2 regions of the Cellulosimicrobium sp. RS genome follow, and region 1 is predicted to be linked to the other one. Evidence: predicted binding sites of a transcription regulator. Region 1 holds the regulator's gene; the other holds the start of a gene.
The links. The regulator HspR, encoded in region 1, represses chaperone genes until heat shock. The targets are predictions, from matches to a motif close to AAGTTGAGTCNNNNNGACTCAACTT.
Positions count from the first base shown of each region.

Region 2: the regulator HspR is predicted to act here: its motif matches at 877-901, upstream of clpB (ATP-dependent chaperone ClpB).

Region 1 is NZ_JBJXVU010000010.1:155,685-164,046, reverse strand. Features, by position in the region: gene dnaK (molecular chaperone DnaK) at 1-58, shown strand, start outside; gene grpE (nucleotide exchange factor GrpE) at 55-717, shown strand; gene ACI769_RS15945 (DnaJ C-terminal domain-containing protein) at 871-1,866, shown strand; gene ACI769_RS15940 (heat shock protein transcriptional repressor HspR) at 2,010-2,411, shown strand; gene ACI769_RS15935 (DUF1540 domain-containing protein) at 2,570-2,878, shown strand; gene ACI769_RS15930 (hypothetical protein) at 2,986-3,753, opposite strand; gene ACI769_RS15925 (sigma-70 family RNA polymerase sigma factor) at 3,977-8,362, shown strand, end outside.
Region 2 is NZ_JBJXVU010000002.1:449,982-458,343, forward strand. Features, by position in the region: gene ACI769_RS05200 (LppM family (lipo)protein) at 1-659, opposite strand, end outside; gene clpB (ATP-dependent chaperone ClpB) at 954-3,575, shown strand; gene ACI769_RS05210 (diacylglycerol/lipid kinase family protein) at 3,708-4,691, shown strand; gene ACI769_RS05215 (UdgX family uracil-DNA binding protein) at 4,754-5,509, shown strand; gene ACI769_RS05220 (YqjF family protein) at 5,584-6,309, shown strand; gene ACI769_RS05225 (response regulator) at 6,312-6,971, opposite strand; gene ACI769_RS05230 (sensor histidine kinase) at 6,968-8,275, opposite strand.

The sequences.
Region 1 (8,362 bases):
CCCGGACGAGGACGTCGTCGACGCCGAGATCGTGGACGAGGAGGACGAGCGCAAGTGACGGCCGACGGACCGACCGACCCGCAGGGCCCCGAGGAGCAGGCCGGGCGCGAGCCCGGGCAGGGCTCCGACGACAAGCCCTTCCAGTTCACGGACAAGCGTAAGGTCGACCCGGAGAGCGGTCGGCCCCGCCCCGAGGGCGAGGCCGGCGGCTCCGCGGGCGACGACGCGGAGACGGACCCGCTCGCGGGCCTCGACTTCGAGCCGTCCGACGAGGCCGGGGTCGACGCCGCGGTCCTCGCGGCGAAGGCCGAGGCCGCGGAGCACCTCGACGCGCTCCAGCGCGAGCGGGCCAGCTTCACGAACTACCGCAACCGGTCGCTGCGCGACCAGGAGGCCGCGCGCACGAAGGGGATCGAGGACGTGCTCACCGCGCTCCTGCCGGTCCTCGACGACATCGACCGCGCGCGGCAGCACGGCGAGCTGACGGGGCCGTTCGCGGCCATCGCCGACAAGCTCGACGCGTCGCTCGAGAAGTTCGGGATCGAGCGCTACGGCGCGGTCGGGGACGAGTTCGACCCCACCGTCCACGAGGCGCTCATGCACCAGCCCGACCCCGAGGCCACCGCCACCACGGTGAACCTCGTCATCGAGCCGGGCTACCGGATCGGGGAGCGGGTCGTGCGCGCCGCGCGCGTCTCGGTCGTCGGCCCGCAGTAGCCACCCCTTCCTCGTGCCCGACGGCGCGGGCGCACCTCCCGCGCGGAGGTGCGCTCCGCCGTCGGGCACGCGAGGATCACCAGCAGCAGACCCACCGGCAGCAGCCACGGAACGAAGGACCAGGACCACGACCACCGACAGGAGGGAGGCGCCGTGACCGGACAGGACTGGATGGAGAAGGACTTCTACGCCGCGCTCGGCGTCCCCAAGGACGCCGACGACGCCGCGATCAAGAAGGCCTACCGCAAGCTCGCCCGCAAGTACCACCCTGACCAGAACCAGGGTGACGCGAGCGCCGAGGCCAAGTTCAAGGAGATCGGCGAGGCGTACGCGGTGCTGTCGGACCCCAAGGAGCGCGAGCAGTACGACGCGATCCGGGCGATGGCGGGCGGCGGCGCGCGCTTCTCCGCGGGCCCCGGCGGTGCCGGGGGAGCGGGCTTCGAGGACGTCTTCGGCGGCATGTTCGGCGGCGGCGGGGGCCCGGGCGGCACCCGGGTGCGCTACTCGACCGGCGGCCAGGGCGCGGGCGGGTTCGAGGACATCCTCGGCTCGATGTTCGGCGGCGGCGCGGCGGGCCAGCAGTTCGGCGGCCCCCGCCCCCGTGCGGGCGCCGACCTCGCGGCCGCCACGACCCTGCCGTTCCGGCAGGCGGTCGAGGGGTCGACCGTGACGTTCACCGTCGACGGCCGCACGGTCACCACGCGCATCCCGCCGGGCGTCCGCGACGGCCAGAAGATCCGGCTGCGCGGCAAGGGCCGCCCCGGCACGGCGGGCGGGCCCGACGGCGACCTCGTCGTCACCGTGCACGTCACCCCGCACCCGGTGTTCTCGCTCGACGGCGACAACCTGCGGATCACGGTCCCGGTGACGTTCCCCGAGGCCGCGCTCGGCGCCACCATCGCCGTCCCGACGCTCGACGGCTCGACCGTCAAGGTCAAGGTGCCGGCCGGCACGCCCTCCGGGCGCACGCTGCGCGTCCGCGGCCGCGGCGTGAAGACCGCCAAGTCGACCGGCGACCTGCTCGTCACGGTCCAGGTCGCCGTGCCGCAGAAGCTCTCGAAGGCCGCGCGCGAGGCCGTCGAGACGTTCGCCGCCGAGACCGCCGGCCAGGACGTGCGCGCCGACCTGGTCCGCCAGGCCGCGGAGTGAGGGGGGCGACCATGATGCCCCAGCAGGAAACTCATCATCTCTCGATCGGTGGGGACTCGAGCGGCGTCGGACGCGCTCCCGCGAGCGACGTCGACCAGGACGCGCCCGTCCTCGTCATCTCGCAGGCCGCCGCGCTCGCGGGCATGCACCCGCAGACCCTGCGCCAGTACGACCGCCTCGGCCTCGTGGTGCCGCGCCGCACCGCGGGCCGGGGGCGGCGGTACTCGCTGCGCGACGTCGCGAAGCTGCTCGAGGTGCAGCGCCTCAGCCACGACGAGGGCATCAACCTCGCGGGCATCCAGCGGATCCTCGCCCTCGAGTCCCAGGTCGAGCGGCTCGAGCGGCGCATCGAGGCGCTCTCGGCGCGCGTCGAGCCGGGCGGCCGCGTGTTCGCCGCCGCGGCGAGCGGCGACGTCGTCGTCGTGCCGCGCGGGCGCAGCGTGCGGCGCGGGGTCGAGGAGGCCCTGCGCGAGACGCTCGTCGAGCACGGCGAGGCGCGCGCGCTCGTCATCTGGCGGCCCCGGGCCGACGGCACCGACAACTGACCTGCGACGAGGCATTTCCGCAAGAATGCCGTGCGCTAATTGCAGCGCATTCCTGCATTTCTTAGCAAGGCCTTCCTTGCTATACACCGAGGAATTCCGGGAATACCGTGGAACGCGGAGACCGACCCACGGCGGGTCCTCGGAGACAGGAGATCGCGATGAGCAGCCTCACGGAGATGCCCCAGGTCGTCGAGTGTTCCATCGACGGCTGCGGCTACAACCACGACCACGGGTGCCACGCGGGCGCCGTGACCATCGCCGGTCACACGGGCGACGCCGAGTGCGCGACCTTCATCCCGCTGGGCACGAAGGGCGGGCTGGAGAAGGTGCTCGCGCACGTCGGGGCCTGCCAGCGCACGGAGTGCGTCCACAACGCCTCGCTCGAGTGCTCCGCGCCGTCGATCCGCGTCGGGGCGGGCGCGTCCGGCGAGGACCGGGCCGACTGCCTCACCTTCACGCCGCGCTGACGCGCGGTCGCCGCCTTGCTCGCGGGCGGTCGGTCACCCGCCGGCCGCAGACGCCCCCGGACGCCCCGGACCACGTGCTCGCCCGCGTGGGACGGGGCGTCGTCGTGTCAGCGCTGGAGCGTGTCGAGGAGCTGGACGGCCGCCGTGTGGGTGCGGGGGAGCGGTTCGAGCCAGACGCGCGGCGGCCGGCGCAGGATGGCCGTGACGCCCAGCGCGAGACCGGTGCGCTCGATGTTGTGGCGGAGCACGGTGCGCACCATCGCGTCGTCCGCGTCCCGCTCGCCGAGCACGACGAAGAGCCCGTTGCCGATCGAGGCCATGGGGTGGCCCTCGCCGAACGTGTGGGTGAGCGCGCGGCCCATCGCCGCCGAGCGCGCGAACCGCTGCCATCCCGTCAGGTCGTCGAGCGCGACGTCGACGACGAGCAGCCCGTGGGTCTGGGTCGCGTCCAGGCCCGCGCGCTCGGCCGCGCCGTACGTCTCGCGGAGCCGGTGCACCAGGTACTGCGTCGTCGCGAGGCCGGACTCCGGGTCCAGGACCTCGGGTGTCACGGGGCTGGCCTCGTACCCCTCGGACCAGCCGACCGCCACGCCGCGGACCAGGTCGACGACCGGCTCGCGGTCGTGGGCGCGGTACAGGCAGACGACGTCGTCGATGGCCTCGCCGATCCCGACCCCGGCCTCCGCGCGGACGCGGCCGAGCCGCTCGGCGGCGGGCGTCGTGTCCCGCTCCTCGCACAACGCCTCGACGAGCGCGTCGACGGCAGGGTGGTACCAGTCGCCCGGCCGTAGCCAGACGCTGTCGGCGCTCGCGCGCCGCCACCGCTCGCGCACGGCGTCGGTCGCGGGCACGGCGTACCCCGGGAGGTGGTCCATGTAGATGAGACGTCCGGACGAGCCGTCCATGACGCGGGAACGGCGAGAAGTTTCCAGGACCTCACGTCCCGGGTGAAAGGGGACGAAAGCCAGAAAGCACCGTCGTTCCTGTTCCGGTGGCGGGAACCCTCTGCCCGTGAGATGGACGGGCGTCTACTATGGCCACCGTAGCCTCGGTTCGGGGCGGTCTCCGGGGCGGGTGACGATGACGCAGGCACAACGGGTGGACAGCGAGGCGTTCAGCGACGCCGAGCTCATCACCGCCGTACGTGCAGGGGACACGAGCGCCTACGGGGTGCTCTACGAGCGGCACGCCGGGGCCGCGCGCACGGTCGCGCGCCAGTACGTCCGCTCGGGCGCCGACGCCGACGACGTCGTGTCCGACGCGTTCGCCCGCACGCTCTCCGTGCTGCAGAACGGCGGCGGCCCGGACGTCACGTTCCGCGCCTACCTCTTCACGGTCGTGCGCCGTCTGTCGTACGACCTCGTCAGCGGGGCGCGGCGCACGCAGCCGACCGACGACGAGCGCACGTTCGAGTCCGCGTTCGGCCCGATGGCCTCGACGGAGGACCCGACGCTCGAGGGCTTCGAGCGCTCGACGGTCACGCGCGCCTACCAGGACCTGCCGGAGCGGTGGCGTGCCGTGCTCTGGTACACCGAGGTCGAGAACCTGTCCCCGGCCGAGATCGCCCCGCTGCTGGGCCTCACCGCGAACGGCGTCTCCGCGCTCGCGTACCGCGCCCGCGAGGGGCTGCGCCAGGCGTACCTCCAGCAGCACCTCACGTCCGTGCCCGCTGAGGAGTGCCGCACGGTCAACGCGCTCCTCGGGTCGTACGTGCGCGGGGGCCTCGCCAAGCGCGAGACGGCACGCGTCGAGTCGCACCTCGAGGGCTGCGACGACTGCCGCGGGCTCGTGCTCGAGCTGGGCGACGTCTCCCACGGCATGCGCGCCGTCATCGCCCCGCTCGTGCTCGGCGTGGGCGCGCTCGGTCTCGTCGGGACGGCGCTGCCCACCACGGGTGGCGCGGCGGTCGCCGGCGGGCTCGTGGCCGCGCTCCAGGGCGCGTCCGGCAGCGGGACGGCGAGCGGTTCGGGCGCCGGTGGGTCGGGCGGCGCGGGCGGGTCGAGCGCCGGTGGGTCGAGCGCCGGAGGATCGGGCGCCGGTGGGTCTGGCGCGGCGGGCGGTTCGGGTGCTGCCGGCGGGTCTGGCGCGGCGGGCGGATCCGGTGCGGCGACCGGTGCCGGGGCCGGTGCGGGCGTCGGCGGCGGCGCCGGTGCGGGTGCCGCCGGGACCGGGGTGATCGGCGGGGCCGGTGCGGCGGCGGGAGCCGTCGGTGCCGCGGGCAGCGTCGCCGGGGGAGCGGCCGGTGCGGGCGCGGGTGCGGGGGTCGCCGCAGTGGGTGGAGCAGCGGCCGTCGGCGGTGCGGCGGCGGGCGGCGGTGCCCTGGCCGCGGCCGGGGCCGGAGGCCTGCTCGCGCTGGTCGCGTCCGCGCCGATCGCCGCGGCGGCGGTCACCGTGGGCGTGCTCGCGGTCGCCGGGCTGGGCGTCGCGGGCGCGCTCGGGGCCTTCACTCCCGAGCCCACGCCGTCACCGATCTCGCAGTCGTCCCCGGCGCCGTCCGGCTCGTCCCCCTCTCCGTCTCCGTCGCCCTCGCCGAGCTCGGGCACGACCGCCCCGACGCCCGACCCCACGACGGACCCGACGTCCCCCACCAACATCCCGCCGGCGCCGACGGACTCCGCCACCCCCGACGCGACGACGGCTCCACCTGCGGATGGGGGCGCGCCCGGCGGGACGACCCCGGTCGGCTCGACGCCCACCGACCCGGCTCCCGGCGGCTCGACCCCCGTCGACCCGGGGACCGGCGAGCCGACGCCCGTCGACCCGCCGCCCGAGCCGGCTCCGGCCGCGCTCGACGTTGCGCTCGGGACCGGCATCGAGATGGAGGCGCGCAAGCCCGCCGACGTGCGCCTGACGGTGTCGAACTCGGGCGGGAGGGCGGCGCAGGACGTCACGGTCGAGGTCGACCTGCCGGCCGGCGTCGAGGCCGTCACGTCGTCGGTCGTCGCGCGCGGCGCGTCGGTCGCCCCCGCGCTGCGCACGGCTGCGCTCCCGTGCGGGCCTGCCGCCGCGGGCGGGACGCTCGCGTGCGCGGTGGGCGTGCTCGCGCCCGGCGAGGCGCGTGACCTCGTCGTCACGGTCACGGCCCGGGGCGGCGGCGTCTACGAGTTCCCGGCGCGCGTGAAGGCGGAGGGCCTGCGCACGGTGGAGCGCAACCTCACGCCGCCGCCCCTGAAGTACGTCGGCGCGGAGGTCCGGCTCGACGACGAGCGCGTGACGCTCGCGGCGAACCCCGGGTCCGCGACGCTCACGCTCACGGCCGCCAACACCGGCGACCGTGATGCCCAGGGCGTCCGCTTCACCGTGCCCGAGCTGCCGAAGGGGCTGTCCCTCCGACCTGTCGACGACGGCTGGACCTGCACCACCCCCGCGCGGGGCGCCGCGCTCGAGTGCGCGAGCGACACCGTGCTGCCCGCGCCGGCCCGGGGTGCGTCCGCGGGACGGTCGGTCGAGCTGGCGGTCGAGCTGCGCGCGAACGGTGCGTTCGTGCCCGAAATCCAGCAGCGCGACGACGGCGCGCTCCGCGTGCTCCCCGCCGACGTCCCCGTCGAGGTGCGGGCCGGAGCCGACGACCAGGCGGTCACGGCGAGCCGCACCCTGAGCGCGGCGGTGCCGCTCGCGTGGCTCGGGGCCGACGGCGTCCAGGTCCGCGCGGAGAACGCGGACGGCACGGTGCGGTACACCGCCGACGTCGCGAACCGGACGGGCGCGCCCGTCACGGTCGGCCTCGCCGCGCCCGACACGCCCGCGTGGCACGCGGCCGACCTCCCCGCGCGCACGAGCGTCGGTGAGAACGCCTCGCTGGTCGTCGACGTCAACGCGCCCGCGGTGCCCGCGAGCATGCTCGTGCTCTCGCAGGAGCGGCTGCTCGTCGGGCCGGGCGGCGAGGCGGTCGTCTCGCGGCCGCCGAGCGACGTCGCGCTCGCGCTCGACGGCCAGACGATCGCGCCGGTCGTCCCGGACGCTGCGGTCGCGCAGTGCGTGTTCGACCCCGAGACGGACACGTCGTCAGCCGCCGCGACGCTGGCCTTCGACAACTCGGCCTCCACCCTCCCGGTCGAGTTCTCGGTCGACGGGCACCCGGGCCTCGCGCAGACGGTCCCGGCGCGGGCCCGTGCCGAGGTCGAGCTTCCTCCGGCGGGAGCCGCGCCTGCGACGTACGCGCTGCGGGCCGACGGCGACGCGCTCGTCTCGCGCACGGTCGGCGCGGTCGACTGCTTCGAGTGGGACGTCGAGGGCTCGGCGACGACGCGCTGGTCGCCGGAGACCGGGTCGTTCGTCGTCGAGGGCACGTTCTACAACGACCACGCCGTGGCGGCGCTGAGCGTGGCCCTCTCCGCAGGCAGGCACGGCGCCGCGGAGACCGTGGAGGTCGTGCCGGGCGGTGAGGCGTCGTTCGCCGTGGACACGGGTTCGCGGGACGTCGCGGCGGGGTCCGCGACGTTCCGGGTGGCGCGCGTCGATGCACCTGGTGCGGAGCCGCACCAGGTGCGGGCGTCGTTCGACGCGGCGCGGCACGCGCCGTCGGCGTCGCGCGAGCCCACGGTGGGCGCGTGCGTGTTCGACCCGGCGACGGACACGTCGTCCGCGCCGGTGACGCTGCACCTGGACAACGCGGCGTCGACGGTGCCGGTGACGTTCTCGGTCGCCGGCCGTGACGACCTGACCGCGACGCTCGCGGGTGGCGTGATGCGTGACGTGGTCGTGCCCGGTGGTGTCGGTGCGCAGGGCGCGACGTTCGCGGTCGTCGCGGACGGGGAGACCGTTGCGCGGCACGTGGTCGACGGCGTCGACTGCTTCGCGTGGGACGTCGAGGGTTCGGCGACGACGCGCTGGTCGCCGGAGACCGGTTCGTTCGTCGTCGAGGGCACGTTCCGCAACGACCACGCGGTGGCGGCGCTGAGCGTCTCGATGTCCGCGGGTCGGCACGGCGCCGCGGAGGCCGTGGAGGTCGCGCCGGGCGCGGAGGCGTCGTTCACCGTGGACACGGGTTCGCGGGACGTCGCGGCGGGGTCGGTGACGTTCCGGGTGGCGCGCGTCGGTGCGCCCGGTGCGGAGCCGCACCAGGTGCGGGCGTCCTACGACGCTGCGCGGCACGCGCCGTCGGCGTCGCGCGAGCCCACGGTCGGCACGTGCGTGTTCGACCCGGCGACGGACACGTCGTCCGCGCCGGTGACGCTGCACCTGGACAACGCGGCGTCGACGGTGCCGGTGACGTTCTCGGTCGCCGACCGTGACGACCTGACCGCGACGCTCGCGGGTGGCGAGATGCGTGACGTCGTCGTGCCCGGTGGTGTCGGTGCGCAGGGCGCGACGTTCGCGGTCGTCGCGGACGGGGATCCCGTCGCGCGCCACGTGGTCGACGGCGTCGACTGCTTCGAGTGGCGCGTCGAGGGCTCGGCGACGGCGGAGTGGTCGCCCGCCGAGGGCGGCGGCTCCGTGGTGGTGAGCGGGACCTTCCGCAACGACCACGCGGCGGCGACGCTG
Region 2 (8,362 bases), on a different contig from region 1:
ATGCCGAGCAGCACGAGGCCGCCGACCAGGAACCAGATCCACGCCGACGAGCCGGACTCGTCGGAGCTCCCGGCGTCGGGCGCGGTCGCGCCGTCGTCGGTCCCCTCGTCCGTGCCCTCGTCGGAGCCGGCGCCGGAGCCCGCGGAGCCGCCGGGCAGGGCCGAGCCGCGCGCCGTCATCTCGTTGACCTCGCCGACCACCGGCGTCCACGTCACGGTGTTGCCGTCGACCTCGCCGTTGGACTCCGCCACCTCGCCGGGGAACGTGATGGCGATCTTGATGTCGAGACCCTCCATCATCTGCCGCGACATCTCGTCGGTCGCCGCGTCACCCGTGTCCGGGTTGAACTCCTCGCCCGTCATGTCCATCGAGCCGCTCACGACGTAGTCGTCGCCCTCGCGGGTGACGGAGATCGAGTCGGCGGCGCCGGTGTCGAGCTGCGCGATCGGCTGGTCGGCGTAGGTGATCTTGGTGCCGGTGTAGCCGTCCTGCGCGTACGGCTCCTGCGTCGCGCCCTCCGGCATCTCGGACTCCATCTCGGAGCCCAACTGGTCCCAGAGCTCCTGGGGGTCCGACCCCATCGACTTGGCGACCTCGTCGGAGAACGCCATGACGACGCTGCCGTCGAACGTGTCGTCCTCGTTGAGGGTGATGGCCATGTCCATCCTCATGCACCCCGTGAGGAACAGTGCGAGGGTGGCGAGGAGGGCACCGAGGCCGAGTCGTCTGCGCAAGGGTGAGGAGTTCACCCGCCCAGCATGTCGCGGATCGTCGCCCGGGGCGAGGGTCGATGCCGTTTTGAGACGGAATGCGGCCGGACTTCATCCGCTCCGGGACGCGGGCGGGCGGGGAGAGGGCGTCCGGGGGTGCCGATCGAAGTTGAGCGGAATACACTCAACTTAGGAGTCGTTCCACTGGTCAGACGATCTTTTCGAGCAGCACACGGAGCACCTATGGAAACGAAGTTCACCACGATGTCGCAGCAGGCGATCGGCGAGGCGATCCAGACCGCGTCGGCCGCCGGCAACCCCCAGCTCGAGCCGACCCACCTCCTGGCCGCGCTGCTCACTCAGGAGGGCGGCGTCGCCGTCGGGCTCCTCGACGCCGTCGGCGCGGACAAGCAGGCCGTGGGGCAGAAGGTTCGCGCCGCGCTCGTCGCGCTGCCCACCGCGAGCGGCTCGGCCGTCGCGCAGCCGACGCCGTCGCGCGCCACGTCCGCGGCGCTCGACGCCGCCGCGAAGGAGGCCCAGGCGCTCGGCGACGAGTACGTCTCGACGGAGCACCTGCTCCTCGGTATCGCGGCCGGGTCGTCGCAGGCCGCGACGATCCTCCAGCAGGCCGGCGCGACCGCCGAGGCCCTGCGCTCCGCGCTGCCCGCCGTCCGCGGGAGCGCGCGCGTCACGAGCCCCAACCCCGAGGGCACGTACAAGGCGCTCGAGCAGTACGGGACCGACCTCACGGCGCGGGCCGCCGAGGGCAGGCTCGACCCCGTCATCGGTCGCGACTCCGAGATCCGGCGCGTCGTGCAGGTGCTCAGCCGCCGCACCAAGAACAACCCGGTGCTCATCGGCGAGCCGGGCGTCGGCAAGACGGCCGTCGTCGAGGGTCTCGCCCAGCGCATCGTCGCGGGCGACGTCCCGACCTCGCTCCAGGGCAAGCGCCTCGTGTCGCTCGACCTCGCGAGCATGGTCGCGGGCGCGAAGTACCGCGGCGAGTTCGAGGAGCGCCTCAAGGCCGTCCTGGAGGAGATCAAGTCCTCGGACGGCGAGGTCGTCACGTTCATCGACGAGCTGCACACGGTCGTCGGGGCGGGCGCGGGCGGCGAGGGCGCCATGGACGCGGGCAACATGCTCAAGCCGATGCTCGCGCGCGGCGAGCTGCGCCTCGTCGGCGCGACCACGCTCGACGAGTACCGCGAGTACATCGAGAAGGACCCCGCGCTCGAGCGCCGGTTCCAGCAGGTGTTCGTCGGGGAGCCGTCCGTCGAGGACACGGTCGCGATCCTGCGCGGCCTCAAGGAGCGGTACGAGGCGCACCACAAGGTGACGATCGCCGACTCGGCGCTCGTCGCGGCGGCGTCGCTCTCCGACCGGTACATCACGGGCCGCCAGCTCCCGGACAAGGCGATCGACCTCGTCGACGAGGCGGCGTCGCGCCTGCGCATGGAGCTCGACTCCTCGCCGATCGAGATCGACGAGCTGCAGCGCGCCGTCACGCGCCTCGAGATGGAGGAGGTCGTGCTGTCCGAGTCGACCGACCCCGCGTCGCTCGAACGGCTCGAGAAGCTGCGCGCCGACCTCGCGGACCGTCGTGAGGAGCTCGCGGCACTCACCGCGCGGTGGGAGGCCGAGAAGGCGGGCCACAACCGCGTCGGCGACCTGCGCGCCAAGCTCGACGAGCTGCGCGTCCAGGTCGAGCGCGCGATCCGCGAGGGCGACCTCGAGACCGCGGGCCGGCTGCAGTACGGCGAGATCCCGCAGGTGCAGCGCGAGCTCGACGAGGCCGAGGCGGCCGAGCAGGCCGACGACGCGTTCGCCGCGTCCGGCCCCGAGGCCGCGCCGATGATCGCGGACAAGGTCGGCGCCGACGAGATCGCGGAGGTCGTGTCCGCGTGGACGGGCATCCCCGCCGGCCGCATGCTCCAGGGCGAGAGCGAGAAGCTCCTGCACATGGAGGAGGTCATCGGGGAGCGCCTCATCGGCCAGCAGGCCGCCGTCCGCTCGGTGTCCGACGCCGTCCGCCGCTCGCGCGCGGGCGTCGCCGACCCGGACCGCCCCACGGGCTCGTTCCTCTTCCTCGGCCCCACGGGCGTCGGCAAGACGGAGCTCGCGAAGTCGCTCGCCGACTTCCTCTTCGACGACGAGCGCGCCATGGTGCGCATCGACATGTCCGAGTACTCCGAGAAGCACTCGGTCGCCCGGCTCGTCGGCGCGCCCCCGGGGTACGTCGGCTACGAGGAGGGCGGCCAGCTCACCGAGGCCGTCCGGCGTCGGCCGTACTCGGTCGTGCTGCTCGACGAGGTCGAGAAGGCGCACCCCGAGGTCTTCGACATCCTGCTGCAGGTGCTCGACGACGGCCGTCTCACCGACGGCCAGGGTCGCACGGTCGACTTCCGCAACGTCATCCTCGTGCTGACGTCGAACCTCGGCTCGCAGTTCCTCGTCGACCCGATGCTCGACGACGCGGAGAAGCGCGAGGCCGTGATGAGCACGGTGCGCGCGTCCTTCAAGCCGGAGTTCCTCAACCGGCTCGACGACGTCATCGTGTTCGAGCCGCTGACGATCGAGGAGCTGGGCCGGATCGTCGACATCCAGGTCGCCGCGCTCGGCCGGCGCCTCGCGGACCGGCGCATCACGCTCGACGTGACGACCGCCGCCCGCGAGTGGCTCGCGCTCGAGGGGTTCGACCCGGCGTACGGGGCGCGCCCGCTGCGCCGCCTCGTGCAGCGCGAGATCGGCGACCGCCTCGCGCGGATGCTGCTCTCGGGCGACGTCGCCGACGGCGACGTCGTGCGGGTCGACCGCGACCCCGAGGGCGACGGCCTCGCCCTCGGCACGGAGATCCTCACGGCCTGACCGACCAGCGGCCCGTGCCGCGCCCTGCCCCCGCGGGCGGGCCGCGGCACGGGCCGCGGCGTCTTCGCGCCTCGGCGGTCCTCGGCGGTCCTCGGCCGCGCGTCCTCGCGGCGACCGGGACATACTCGGTCCGTGCCGACCGACGAGACGACCTCTTCCGCGACCACCTCCGCGCAGCGGCGGCCCGACGACGTCCCGCGCCGCTCCGCGGTCATCGTCAACCCGAACCGCGTCGAGGGGCTCGACGCGCTGCGCGAGCTCATCGTCGCGCGCCTCACGGACGCCGGGTGGCCCGAGCCCGCGTGGCTCGAGACCACGGCCGAGGACCCGGGGACGGGGCAGGCGCGCCAGGCCGTCGAGGACGGCGCCGAGGTGGTCTTCGTGAGCGGCGGCGACGGCACGGTCCGCGCCGTCGTCGAGGGGCTCGCGGGCACCGACGCCGCGCTGGCGATCCTGCCGGGCGGCACGGGGAACCTGCTCGCCGCCAACCTCGGGGTCCCGTCGGACGCCGAGGAGGGCATCCGGCTCGTGCTGCGCGGCGGTCGGCGCACGATCGACGTCGGGGTGGCCGACGGGCAGACGTTCGCGATCATGGCGGGCATGGGCCTCGACGCCGCGATGATGCAGGACGCGCCGACGGCGCTCAAGGCCCGCGCGGGCTCGATCGCGTACGTCTTCTCCGCGCTCAAGCACCTGGCCGACGACGAGATGCACGTCGAGGTCACCGTCGACGGGCGGACGCGCCGCCGTCGGGCGCGCACCGTCGTGGTCGGGAACGTCGGGCGGCTCCAGGCCGGGACGAACCTCCTCCCGGACGCGGAACCCGACAACGGCCAGCTCGAGGTCGCGATCATCGCGCCCCGGAACCTCCAGCACTGGGTCCAGCTCCTGTGGGGCGTGGTGCGCGGCAAGAGCCGGGTGCCGAGCCGCGAGGTCGTGCGAGGGCGCGAGGTGTCCGTCGTGTCCGACCGGCCGCAGCCCCGCCAGCTCGACGGCGACGTCATCGATCCGGACGAGCGGCTCGACGTCAGCGTCCGGCCCGACGCCCTGCACGTGTGCGTCTACCACCCCGAGGAGTCCGAGGACCTCACGCGCGGCGCTCCCGGCAACCGCTGAGCCTGTTCTGACCGGTGCGCCGACCTCGTGCGAGGGCGGGCGCGGGGGAGCACCGTAGGGCCATGAGCCCACGACCGCCCGAGCGTCCCGGCGCGCAGGAGTGGCTGCCCCGCGGCCGCGCCGTGCACGACGTCGAGGCGCTCGACCGGGCGGCGCACGACTGCCACGGGTGCGAGCTCTGGGCGGACGCGACGCAGGTCGTGTTCTCGCGCGGGTCGCACGACGCGCGGCTCGCGCTCGTCGGCGAGCAGCCCGGCGACCACGAGGACCGCGAGGGCGAGCCGTTCGTGGGCCCGGCCGGGCGCCTCCTCGACGACGCCCTCGACGCGGCCGGGCTCGCGGCCGACGACGTGTACCTGACGAACGCCGTCAAGCACTTCCGGTTCGAGCAGCGCGGCGGGCGACGCCTGCACAAGAGCCCGGACGTCGCGCACGTCCGCGCGTGCCTGCCGTGGCTCACCGCCGAGGTCGCCGCCGTGGGGCCGCGCGTCGTCGTCGCGATGGGCGCGACCGCGGGGCGCGCCGTCCTGGGGCGGCCCGTGCGCGTGACCGCCGAGCGGGGACGGGTCCTCGACCTCGGCGACGCGGAGCCGGCGTCGCCGTTCTCCCCGGGCGCGCCCAGCGGCGGTGGGCCCACCGAGCCGTCCGACGGCGCCCACCTGCCCCGGCCGACGGACGCGCCGCGCGTCGTCCTCACCACCCACCCGTCCGCGCTGCTGCGCGTACGTGACCGCGCCGAGCGCGAGGCGGCGTTCGCCGCGCTCGTCGACGACCTCCGCCTCGCGGCCGACGCGGCCGACGCGGCGGGCACGCGGTGAGCGACCACCCGAGCGCGCCCGGTGCGGGGCGGGGCACGCCGCCCGGCGCGTCGCCGCACCCGACACCGCGGGTGGTGGTGAACGCCCAGCGCTGGGAGGCCCTGACGTTCCTGCACTGGCCTGTCGACCCGGCCGTCGTGCAGGGCTGGCTCCCGCCCGACCTCACCGTGCAGCAGGCGGGTGGGACGACGTGGCTCGGGGTGGACCCGTTCCGCATGGCGGGCGTCCGGGTCCCGCCGCTGCCGCCGCTGGGCGCGTGGTCGGCGTTCCCCGAGCTCAACGTCCGCGTGTACGTGCGCGACCGTGCGGGCGCCGAGGGCGTGTGGTTCCTCGGCCTGTGGGCGACGTCGCGCGCGTTCGTCGCCGCGACGCGCGCGGCCGGCGTCCCGTACCACCCGGCCCGCGCGGCGGTGCACGCGCGCGGCGACCGGGCCGGGGCGCCGTCCGCGGTGCGCTACCGGTTCCGGTCCGACGGCCGCGGGCCCCTGCACGTGCCGCACGAGCACCCGGGGCTGCGCGACCTCTCCCTGCACGCCGAGGTGCGCGCGCACGAGGAGGTGGATGCGTCGTCGGGCCTCGTGCGGTGGCTCACGGCACGGTGGTCCGCGTACGGCGCGCGGGCCGGGCGGCTGTGGCGGTTCCCCGTCGTGCACGAGCCGTGGACCCTGCGACGCGGAACCCTCGACGTCCTCGACACCGACCTGCTCGACCGCCTCGGGCTGCCGCCTGCCGACCCGCCGCTCGTGCACGTCGCCGCGCCGGTGCACGCTCGGTTCGCGGTCCCGCGGCCCGTGCGCTGAGGTCAGGCGGCCGGGTCGACGATCCCGTGCCGGAACGCCCACACGACGAGCTGCACGCGGTCGCGCGCGCGCGTCTTCGTCATGGCCCGGCTCAGGTGCGACTTCACGGTGCTCGGCTCGAGGAACAGCGCCGTCGCGATCTCCGCGTTCGACGACCCCCGGCACAGCAGCGCCACGATGTCGAGCTCGCGCGGCGTGAGGAGCGCGGCCGCGTCGTCGTCCCGCGACACCGGGGCACGACGCCGCGCGAACTCGCCGAGCACGCGGCGCGTGAGCGACTGGTCCACGAGGCCGTCGCCCGACGCGACGCGGCGGACGGCGTCCACGAGCACCTCCGGCTCCGCGTCCTTGAGCAGGAACCCGCTCGCCCCGGCCTCCAGCGCCCCGAACACGTAGTCGTCGAGGTCGAACGTGCTCACCACGAGGACGGGCACCGGGTCCGCGACGTCGGGCCCGGCGAGCGCGCGCGTCGCCGTGATGCCGTCGCCGCCGGGCATGCGCACGTCCATGCACACGACGTCGGGGCGCTCGCGGCGCGCGACCCGCACGGCGTCCGCGCCGTTCGACGCCTCGCCGACGACCTCCAGGCCCTCGCTCTCGAGGATGACGGTGAAGCCGGCGCGGACGACGGCCTGGTCGTCCACCAGCACGACACGGGTCACGAGGCCTCCTGGGCGGGGGTGCGGGGGTCGCGCGCGGGGGCGCGGGGGACGGTCAGCCGGACGAGCCACGCGCCGTCGGGCGTGCGCCGCGCGTCGAGCGTGCCGCCGAGCACGGCGGCGCGCTCGCGCATCCCCACGAGGCCGTGGCCCGGGCGGGAGTCCTGCGGGGGAGCGGTGCGACCGGCGGGGTTGCGCGCGGTGACGACGACGGCCGTCGGGCTCCACGCGAGCCGCACCGCGACCGGCCGTCCGGGCGCGTGCCGCCGCGCGTTGGCCAGCGCCTCCTGCAGCACGCGGTACACGGCGATCTGGGCGGTCGGTGCGGGGTCCCAGGGCTCGCCCTCGGTCTCGACGGTGACCGTCGTGCCCGCGGCGCGGGCGGTCTCGAGGAGCGCGGGGAGGTCGGCGAGCGTGGGCTGCGGAGCCTCGCGCGCGTCGCCCTCGTCCTCGCGCCCGCGCAGGATGCCGACCACGAGGCGCAGGTCGTCGAGCGTCTCGCGACCCTGCGACCGGATCCAGCGGACCGACTCCTTGGCGCGCTCCGGGTCGGCGTCGACGAGCCGTTCCGCCGCGGACGCCTGCACGACGATGCCCGAGAGGTGGTGCGCCGCGACGTCGTGCAGCTCGCGGGCCATGCGGGCGCGCTCCTCGAGCACGGCCTGCGCGGCGAGCGCCTCGCGCTCGCGCTCGGCGCGCACCACGCGGTCGCGCAGCTCGGTGACGAGCTCGCGCCGCGTCGCGACGTACGAGCCGACGAGCGCCGCGCCCACGAACGTGAGCACCGCCGAGAGGAGGGCGCCCCCCACCTGGAGGGCGTGCTGCGCGGGCCCGGCCCCGGCAGGGACGCCGAACCCGCCGAGCGCGAAGACGAGCAGGACCTGCGCGAGCGCCGCGAGCGCCGGCGCCCCGAGGCGCGCGCGGCGGGGCGCGTAGGCCCCGGCGGAGTAGGCGGCGACGAGCGTCGCCGGGGCCTGGAACCCGACGTACGGCGGCAGGAGGGCGGTGATCGCCACCTGCGCGACGACGGTCAGCGCGAGGCAGACCAGCGGCGCCCGACGGCGGAGCACGAGCGCCGCGGCCTGGCCGACGACGAGCGCGAGCACGGCTGCGCGCACGCCCGGGCTGATCACGCTCTCGCCCGGTCCCGCACCGAACGTGGCCCCGACCTCCGTCGCGAGGACGCGCTCGATGCCGAGGAACAGCGCGACGGTCGCGAGGGCGACGACACCGGCCAGCACGGCGTCGCGGCCGGTGTCGGTGCGGACGCCCGCCCGGTCGAGCGCGCGGCGCAGGGTCTCGGTCACGGTCCTCCTCCAACGGGCGACGGGTGCGGGGACGGGGTGCGCCGTCGGGCCCGCCCACCCTACGGGGCGGGCGGGCCGACGGCGCCG